3 regions of the uncultured Maricaulis sp. genome follow, and region 1 is predicted to be linked to each of the others. Evidence: predicted binding sites of a transcription regulator. Region 1 holds the regulator's gene; each other region holds the start of a gene.
The links. The regulator LexA, encoded in region 1, represses DNA repair genes until DNA is damaged. The targets are predictions, from matches to a motif close to ATGTTCCNCTTGTGTTCC.

Region 1 (3,273 bases):
TCTCGCCGCAATCACACCGTGGGCGAGGCGGTTTGACGCGGCGATCCCGGCCGCCATCGGGGCCCTGATCGCCGCTGCGGCCTATTTCCTGCTCTCCGGCGGTGCGATCCCGACCCAGCGCGCCTTCCTGATGACGGCCGCCGTCCTGACCGGCCTGGTGGCCGGACGGCGGGCTTTGTCGCTGCACACTTTGGCGTTGGCGATGATTTTCGTGCTCGCGCTGCAGCCTGAGGCAATCCGCGCGGCGGGCTTTCAAATGTCGTTCGCAGCTGTGGCGGCCCTGATCGCCAGTGCCGATCTGTGGCGTCAGAGGCGGCGGCCAGCGGCGCCGATGGATTCCGGACGCAGCGGCGCATTGGCGGCTCTGGGCGGGCTCAGCCTGACCAGCCTGATCGCGGGGCTGGCGACTGCGGGCTTTGCGGCCTTTCATTTCCATCGCATCGCCGGCTTTGGCCTGTTCGGCAATTGGCTCGCCATGCCGGTTTTCACTTTCATCGTCATGCCGGCCGGCGTGGTGGCGCTGTGTCTGATGCCGTTCGGGCTCGACCAGCCAGCGCTGTGGGCGATGAGCTGGGGCCTCGATGTGATGTTTGCGGTCGCCGACCGCGTTGCTGCTGCGCCGGGCGCTCTGCAGCCCGTCATCGCCGCGCCCGGCTGGATCTTGCCGCTCTATGCCTGCGGCTTCGTGACACTGCTGCTCGGCCGCGGTCTGGTGCGCGGTGGTGGCGCCGCGCTGGCGCTTGTGGCGCTGACCCTGTGGAGCCTGACACCGGCGCCTGACTTGTTCATCTCCGAAGACGGCATCGTCGTGGCACAGGCCCCTGATGACCCTAGTCACTGGACTGCCAGCTCAATCCGGCGCGGCCGCTTTGCCGTCACGGTCTTTCTCGAACAGCGCGCCGCCCGGAGCGCTGTGAGCACCACCACCACTCTGCACTGCGATGATCTCGGCTGCAGCGGTCAGGCACCGGGCTTGAATTATGCCGTGCTTAGCTCGGCCGAAGACTGGGCGGTGGATTGTGAGCGCGCGGCGCTGGTTGTGCTGACGGTGGAAATGCCATCCTGGCTCAAACCGCACTGCCACGCCCTGGTGATCGATCGCGAATTCCTGCGGCAACGCGGCGGAACGCTGATCTGGACCCGTGACGGCGCGATTGTGCGGACGCAGAGCGTTTCGGCGCCAAATGGTGACCGTCCTTGGGAGCTCAATGCGCGTTGAGCGCGGGCGTCCGCCGCCCCCATCGAGCCTGCTGCGCCTTCGGCTGTGCAGGCCCACTTCCCCCGCGCTGCGGGGGAAGAAAGCTTGGCGGTGAATGGGAAGGCCTACGGCCTGCATGCCCGCTTTCCTCCTCGGTTTACCGGGGAGGGGGACCGTCCGTTGCCGAAGGCAAAGGATGGTGGAGGTGCCGCGCGGCAGCGCGGGGATTACACCCATCGCAGCAGCAGGATTCGTGGCCTCCATCTACCCTACACCGCCTTTGGCGCCGCACGCCCACACCACTGTCGCTTCGCCATGGGTTGCGCAAGACCGCGTCCCCCCACTCTGCAGGAGAAGAAGGCGCGAAACTTCAGCCCGGCATATTCCGCCCTAGTGGTAGCGGCGGATCAGGCCGACCAGCCGGCCTTGGACCTTGACCCGATCGGGGCCGAAGATCCGTGTCTCATAGGCGGGATTGGCGGCTTCCAGGGCGATGGAGCCGCCCTTTTTGCGCAGGCGTTTCAAAGTGGCTTCTTCGTCATCGACCAGGGCGACGACAATCTCGCCGCTCTCCGCCGACTGGCCGCGCCGGATCAGCACGATATCGCCATCGAGAATGCCCGCTTCGATCATCGAATCGCCATTGACCTCGAGGGCGAAATGCTCGCCGCCGCGCACCATGTCGGCGGGGAAGGCGAGGCGGTCGGTCTCGTGCTGGATGGCGGCGATGGGCACACCGGCGGCAATGCGGCCGAGCAGCGGGATCTCGACCGAGGCTTCCGGCGAATTCTCGTCGCTGGAACGCTTGAAATTGGCCCGCACGACATTGGCGCCCAGATCGGCATCGCTATCGAGCGCTTCATCGACTGTGGCTGCTGCGGATTCCGGCAGTTTGAGCACTTCGAGCGCCCGGGCGCGGTGGGCGAGGCGGCGAATGAAGCCGCGCTCCTCCAGCGCCGTGATCAGGCGGTGAACACCCGACTTCGAAGCCAATTGCAGCTCCGTCTTCATTTCGTCGAAGGAGGGCGAGACGCCGGTATCCTTGATCCGGTTATGGATCAGAAGCAGTAGCTCGTGCTGTTTACGGGTGAGCAAGTCAGCCCCCTTTGATGAATACGGCGCGAAGGCCGTAAGGAACAAATCAGGAATATGCCTGTTTGTTCTACAAAGGTTCCCGATTCAGGTCAAGCGCGCTCTTGCCAGGCCATCAGGGCGCGCGTAGCAGCAGCGACATCGTCCTGCCGCATCAGGCTTTCCCCGACCAGTAGGGCGCGGGCACCGGCGGCGTGGAGGCGTGCGGCATCGCTCGCCGTGAAAACGCCGCTCTCGCCGACCAGCAGCGCATCTCCCTCCACCATCGGCGCCAGTGATTCGAAGGTCGCCAGCGAGGTCTCGAAGGTGCGCAGATTGCGGTTGTTGATGCCGATCATCGGCGCTTTCAGGGCGAGGGCGCGCTCCATCTCGGCGGCGTCATGCACTTCGACCAACACATCGAGCGACCAGCGTGCCGCCTCCTCGATCAGGGCCCGGGCGGTGGCATTATCGACGGCGGCGAGGATAACCAGGACCGCGTCCGCCCCCAGCGCACGCGCCTCGGCGACCTGATAGGCGTCATACATGAAGTCCTTGCGCAGGACCGGCAGGTTGCAGGCGTCGCGCGCGGCGACGAGAAAACTGTCGGCGCCCTGAAAGCTCGGCCCGTCGGTCAGCACGGAGAGGCAGATCGCGCCGCCGGCCTGATAGGCGCGCGACAATGCCGGTGGGTCGAAGTCGGCCCGGATCAGACCTTTCGACGGGCTGGCCTTCTTGATCTCCGCGATCAGGCCGAGCCCATCGCTGGCCGCGGCGCCTTTGAGTGCCGCGAGAAACCCACGCACCGGCGAGGCGTCAGACGCCTGCGCCGCGACCTCGGCATAGGAGCGCTTGGCCTTGCAGGCCGCGATATGCTCGAGCTTGTAAGCGCCAATCCGCGCCAGAGTGTCTGGGACGATGCTTGTATGGGCGCTCATCTCAAGCCTCGCCGCGCGAGATCGCGGCCATGCGCGCCAGCGCCGTGCGGGCGCGTCCGTCATCGA
Region 2 (3,273 bases), on a different contig from region 1:
TAGCTGTCCTTGTGGGACCCGTCCTTCGCGACACCGAAATCGCCGGTCACGACGCCCTTGATGGCGCCGTCTTCCTCGACCAGCGCGGCAGCTGGAAATCCGGGATAAATCTCGACCCCCAGCGCCTCGGCCTGCTCACCGAGCCAGCGGCAGACATTGCCCAGCGACACGATATGGCAGCCATGATTGCTCATCAGCGGCGGGAAAAAGAAGGTCGGCAGGCTGATCGAACCGTGATGACCCAAGATCTCGAAGATGTCGGTCTTCACGGCATCATTGATTGGCGCGCCCATATTCTTCCAGTCGGGCAAAAGCTCGTTGAGTGCCTTGGGGTCGACCACGGCGCCGGACAGAATGTGAGCCCCGATTTCGGCGCCTTTTTCCAGCACCGCGATCGAGACCTCGGCCCCGGCCTCGGCGGCGAGCTGCTTGAGACGGATCGCAGCGGACAGGCCAGCGGGCCCGCCTCCAACGATGACAACGTCATAATCCATGGATTCGCGTTCGATGGCGGCGTCAGTCATGGGGAAGCGACCTCTTGTCTATACGGAATCAGCACATATCCGGCTTGCGGCTATCCGGTCATAGCTTAGGATCGCCCCGGCATCCAGCGCTTGCGGCGCAGGGAAGCCAAATTTGTGACGTTGACGTTCACGTAAGGACTGACCATTCAAACCTCCCCCCTCACCTTGGCCGACGAAAAAGCCCTCAAGGCGCTGATCGCTTGGTGGGAGGAGGCTGGAATCCCGCTCGACGAACCGATTGTACGTCCGCGCGCGGCGGCAGCACCGGCGGCGAGCCGATCTACAGCATCCGCTCCAGCGAGCCAGCCCCGTTCAACCGAACCCCGCCCGGCGACAGCGGCCTCGGCCAAGGCCGCCGGCTTTGGCGATGGAGTCAGTGACGGACCGGGGGCGCGCGAACTGGCGGCCAAGGCCGACACGCTGGACGCGCTGCGCACGGCGATTGAAGGCTTTCACGGCTGCCCGCTACGCAATACAGCGCGCAATACCGTGTTCGCCCGCGGCAATCCGGCGGCGAAAATCATGATTATCGGCGAGGCGCCCGGCCGCGATGAGGATATGGAGGGCCAACCCTTTGTCGGCCCCGCCGGGCTTTTGCTCGACCGGATCTTCGCCTCGATCGGGCTCACGCCGGACCAGCTCTACATCACCAATGTCATCAATTGGCGTCCGCCGGGCAATCGCAGCCCGACCCAAGACGAAATCGCCTCCTGCCTGCCCTTCATCGAGCGCCATATCGCGCTGATCAAGCCGGACCTTCTCATCCTGGCTGGCGATATCGCTGCGCGGACCCTGCTCGCCAGCAGCGAGAACATCACCAAGCTGCGCGGCCAATGGGTCGACTACCCGCTGCGCGACGCGGCGGGCGAGCCAACGGGCAACACCATCCCCGCCTTGCCGACCTTCCACCCCGCCTATCTCCTCAAGCGCCCAACGGAGAAGCGTTTCGTCTGGCCGGACATGCTGGCGCTGGCGAAACGGCTGGAGGGCTGACCACACCCGATTGCGAATGACGCCGCGATCCCGCTCGTGGAAAATTCATGGCCTTTATAATTTTTGTTCTTGATTTGTTCTAAATCTGAGTCATAGTCCAGCTCATGACCGAGCGCCCTGGAGGCTACGCCCAAAATGCCCCAATCCAGACCCCGCCGCCCCGGGGTCGAGGTGCTCGGTCAAACCTTTCCGGGCGGTTTGAAGCGACGAGCCGCGAAGCGTTTGATGATGGCTGGACCGATGGCTGGACTGAGGGCGATGCGACGCCGCCGCAACTGGCGACCATCGTTCTGAAGGACACATCGCGCTCAATCATCGCGACCAATAATTCGCCTGATATTTCCTTCGACCAGTCGATCAATCCCTATCGGGGTTGCGAGCATGGCTGCGTCTATTGTTACGCCCGGCCCAGCCACGCCTTTCTCGGCTATTCGCCAGGGCTCGATTTCGAGAGCGTGATCTTTTCCAAGCCCGATGCTGCCGCCTTGCTCGAGGCGGCCTTCAACAAGCCGGGCTATCGGCCGCGCCAGATCATGCTCGGCGCCAATACCGATGCCTGGCAGCCGCTCGAGCGCAGACTGGAAACGACGCGCGATATCCTCAAAGTCTTCGCCCGCTACAAACACCCGGTCAGCTTCATCACCAAATCGGCGCTGGTGCTACGTGATCTCGACATTCTCGCCCCGATGGCGCGCGCCGGCCTTGCCTCGGGTGCGATCTCGCTGACCACGCTCGACCGAAAGCTGGCGCGAGATCTGGAGCCACGCGCCGCCGCACCGCACCGACGGTTGGAAACGATCAAAGGGCTGAGCGAGGCCGGCATCCCAACAACGGTGATGATGGCGCCGGTGATACCGGGGCTGAATGATCACGAGATCGAAGCGCTATTGGCCGAAGCGGCGACCGCCGGTGCCAGCCGGGCCGGCTATGTGCTGCTGCGACTGCCCTTGGAGATCAAGGATCTGTTCCGCGACTGGCTCGCCGATAAACGCCCCGACAGCGCAGCCCGCGTTCTGTCGCTGTTGCGCCAGATGCGCGGCGGCAAGGATTATGACGCCAGCTGGGGCACACGCGGTCGCGGCACCGGCCCCTATGCCGAGCTGATCGCAGCGCGCTTTCGCGCGGCGGTAAAACGCAGCGGTCTGGATGGCGCGCGGCCCGTGCCCGATTTCGCCGCTTTCGAGCGCCCGCTCGGCTCGGCGACACAGCCCAGCCTGTTCTGAGCGCCCGAGGGTAGTTATTCGATTGCAGCCCTGCCGCGCATTGATTACAGATTGTGCTGGGGGAAACATCATCATGAAACTTGCCCGAAACCTGTGTCTGGGGCTTTGCGCCCTTGTTCTCAGCGGCTGCAATTTCAACGAAATGGTGGCCGGTATCGTGCCGGACGACGCAAAACCCATGCTGGCCGAATTGATCGCAGCGGTCTCGGATCACGATTTGGAGGCATTCCGCCCCTACCTCAACCCGGAAATCGATCAGGCGGCCATCGAGGCCGCCCTGCCGCAAATTCTCGAACTGCTGCCCGAAGGCCCGCCGCAGGAGGTCAAATTGACCTACGCCTATCTTGGCGCAAGCGCGACCCTCAACGCCGGGACGCAGCGGACGCTCGCAACGGTCCACACGCTGACCTGGGACGAGCAGGTTCTGATGTTGCGCCTGGAGATGACCTCCGATGAAACCGGAGTATGGGTGATCAACAGATTCAGGTTCACCACCCCCACGCCTGAGCAAGTGGCCACACCGCCCGCCTTCA
Region 3 (3,273 bases), on a different contig from region 1:
TTCGGAAAAGGCGTCCGTCATGATGGAAGCTTTAGCCTGAACCGTGCAAACCCAGCAATGACCGGCTGCGCCGGGCTCATGGTGCCAGCACGCGCAAGGAGAGCCGGATCAGATCGGAGAGCGGCGCATCGCCGCCGGCATCGCGCATCACGGTCGCGACGGCTTGACGGGCAATGCTTTCGGGATAACCCAGATTGAGCAGGGCCGAGACTGCATCATCGCGCGCCGCACCGGCCGAGGGTGGCAGTGGTGGCGAGGAGGCGGTATCGGCGCCGGTCTTGGCTTCGCCATGAACCGGCAGACCGATCGAAAAGCTGCGGCCCAACGGCGGCGCCTTGTCTTTCAACTCCGTGGCAATCCGGGTCGCCAGCTTGGGACCGACGCCCTTGGCGCGGCTGAAGGCCGCCTTGTCGCCCAGCGCTGTGGCATTGGCGAGCTCATGCGGCGGCAGAACATCGAGAATGGAAAGCGCAGCCTTGGCGCCGACCCCCTGGATTTCCTGCAGCCTGACAAACCAGGCCCGGTCCAGATCATCGGTAAAGGCATAGAGCTTGAAGGCGTCTTCGCGGACATGGGTTTCAATGTGCAAAACCACCGCCTGTCCCGGTTCCAGCCGCGACAGGGTCCGGGTACCCGACCCGACCAGATAGCCGACGCCATTGACGTCGATCACGGCCTCCTCGGCCCCGATCGCTTCAACGATCCCTTTCAACATGCCGATCATGCCAAGCTCCCAATGCTGCGCGCCCGGCGATGATGGGCGTGACAGATCGCAATGGCCAGCGCATCGGCTGCGTCAGCGGTTGCTTTGGTGCCGGGCAGCAGGATTGAGACCATGGCTGCGATCTGCGCCTTGTCGGCGGCGCCGGTGCCGACGACCGATTTCTTGACCAGCCGGGCCGCGTATTCGGCAACAGGCAATCCTGCCTGGGCCGGGGCGAGCAGAGCCGCTGCACGCGCATGGCCAAGCTTGAGTGCCGAAGCCGCATTCTTGGCCATAAAGGCTTCCTCAATCGCGGATTCATCCGGCTGATGGATGCGAACCAGCTCGCTGACGGCATCAAAAATGTGGTTGAGACGCATGGCTAGGGGCGCGTCAGTCGGTGGGGTAACCACGCCGTGCGCGACGGCTGCCAAACGGCTCCCATCGACGGTAATAACGCCCCATCCCATCCGCCGAAGGCCAGGGTCAATTCCCAGAATTCTGATCGAAGCCACAATAACGCCCACCTTTGATCAATGACTTAGCATTGAACGATGAAAAAGAACAAGAGGGGAACAGAAAATATCACCGAAGTCATGCTCGCAATACGGGTGTTTTCGAACCGCACCCTTATGAGAGCGCTTCGCAGTCTCAGAAATGCTGCGAATAACTCGCACTATTCATGTTTATCTCATTGGAATTACTCGTTTTTTTATTTAGTTGTTTCGTTTGACGACCTTCCCACGCCCCCGCTAGGATAAGAAACATATTTAACGCCGGCGAACGTTGGGTTCACGGTGAGTTTCAAGGGGAAGATTTCATGGCGAAAAAGGGTAAATTGAGCAGGCGCTCCTTTTTGATGCGGGTTGCAGGCGGCACGGTTGCAGTCGGCGCAGTCGGCGCGGTCGCGGGCGCGACGATGCTGCAGCGCAGTACCGATGCCGACCCATCCGATTCCGGTGGCAATGGCCGAACTGGCATCACCGATAGCGATCCAAATGATCAAGCGCGCCACGGCACCGGCTATACCGGCCTGACCGATAGCGATAGCGGCTCTTGCGCCGACACCGGCGGTCACGGTCGCGGCAATACCGGCTACACTGACAGTGACAGCGGAAACTGCTCCGACCCAGGTGGCCGCGGTCGCGGGCCAAGCCGTTAAGGCAAACGAATTTCGGGCCCGTACAGTTTAACCGTACGGGCCCGCCCATCTTGCGAGGGATGGCATGCCGGCCCCTGGGGAGGCGCCGGAACTGATCTCAAAGGAATTTGGCATGGCAAAAAAGGGAAAGCTCAGCCGCCGTTCGTTTCTGACGAGCGTGGCGGGCGCAGCAGTGGCCACTGGCGCCGCCGCCGTCATCACGGGCGGCTCTGAAGCTCAGCGCTATACCGGCCGCACCGACAGCGATACCGGCAATCATGCCGACCGCGCCGGTTATGGCCATACTGGTTTGACCGACAGCGATAGCGGGTCAAACGCCGACGGTGTCGGCCATGGCCGTGGCAGCACGGGCTATACCGACAACGATACGGGTACCTGGCGTGACCCAGCGGGCCGCGGTCGGGGCAATACCGGCGTCACCGACAGCGATTCGGGCAGCTATGCTGACCCTGCCAATCGCGGACGCGGCGGTCGGACCGGCGTGACCGACGGCGATAGCGGCAATTACTCGGATCCAGTTGGCCGAGGTCGTGGGACGCGCCGCGGCTCATCGGGCCTGACCGATTCAGATCCAAATGACTCGGTTGGCAACGGACGTGGCTCACGGCGCGGCACAACGGGGCTAACAGATTCCGACCCGAATGACTCGGTCGGGAATGGACGTGGCTCACAGAACTTCACGGATAGCGATTCCGGTAGTTGTTCCGATCCAGGTGGACGCGGTCGTGGGCCGGTACGCCAAGGTGCGTCCGACAGCGATTCCGGCGGGTGTTCTGATCCCGGCGGGCGCGGCCGTCCCGGCTATTAGCGCCATTGCTCGCGACTGAATTTGCGGGCGAGCCAAACTAGCTGGCTCGCCCAAATTTCTTGACGCCCAACCTTCTCAAGAGGGAGATACAAGCAATGGCCAAACGTGGAAAACTGAGCCGCCGGTCCTTTCTGACCCGCGTGGCAGGCGCGTCGCTCGCCGTCGGTGCGACCGGGATTGTCTCGGGTTGCGCGACAACGGGATATTCCGACTCTGACCCCTATGATCCGGCCGGCGGTGGCGGTTACGGGAACGGGAACGGCGCAACCGATGCCGATACCGGCCGCTATGCCGACCAGGCTGGATACGGCCGGGGCGGCGGCACCACCGATGCCGATACGGGCAGTTATGCTGACCCTGTCGGCCGAGGACGCGGCGGCGGCGTGACCGATAGCGATACCGGCAATTACGCAGACCCTGTTGGCCGCGGACGCGGCAGCAGCGGCATTACCGACAGCGATACGGGCAGTTATTCTGACCCCGTCGGCCGTGGTCGCGGTGGTGGCGGCGGAAATCGCGTTACCGATAGCGACTCCGGCCGATACGCTGATCCGCCGGGCCGTGGCCGCGGTGGTAATTCAGGCGCCACCGACAGCGACA

Region 2: a site for LexA is predicted at 1,581-1,598, ahead of AAC029_RS01410 (PA0069 family radical SAM protein). Genes of this name have one in related genera too.
Region 3: a site for LexA is predicted at 1,265-1,282, ahead of ruvC (crossover junction endodeoxyribonuclease RuvC). Genes of this name have one in related genera too.

The regions. Positions count from the first base shown of each region.
Region 1 covers NZ_CAXBGE010000008.1:21,703-24,975, reverse strand. Annotated here, with positions in the region: gene AAC029_RS09885 (ComEC/Rec2 family competence protein) at 1-1,219, shown strand, start outside; gene lexA (transcriptional repressor LexA) at 1,589-2,293, opposite strand; gene trpC (indole-3-glycerol phosphate synthase TrpC) at 2,383-3,207, opposite strand; gene trpD (anthranilate phosphoribosyltransferase) at 3,209-3,273, opposite strand, start outside.
Region 2 covers NZ_CAXBGE010000001.1:307,240-310,512, reverse strand. Annotated here, with positions in the region: gene AAC029_RS01420 (electron transfer flavoprotein-ubiquinone oxidoreductase) at 1-524, opposite strand, end outside; gene AAC029_RS01415 (uracil-DNA glycosylase) at 690-1,517, shown strand; gene AAC029_RS01410 (PA0069 family radical SAM protein) at 1,622-2,740, shown strand; gene AAC029_RS01405 (hypothetical protein) at 2,814-3,273, shown strand, end outside.
Region 3 covers NZ_CAXBGE010000002.1:141,824-145,096, forward strand. Annotated here, with positions in the region: gene ruvB (Holliday junction branch migration DNA helicase RuvB) at 1-21, opposite strand, end outside; gene ruvA (Holliday junction branch migration protein RuvA) at 77-724, opposite strand; gene ruvC (crossover junction endodeoxyribonuclease RuvC) at 721-1,230, opposite strand; gene AAC029_RS02410 (hypothetical protein) at 1,524-1,865, shown strand; gene AAC029_RS02415 (hypothetical protein) at 1,978-2,673, shown strand; gene AAC029_RS02420 (hypothetical protein) at 2,769-3,273, shown strand, end outside.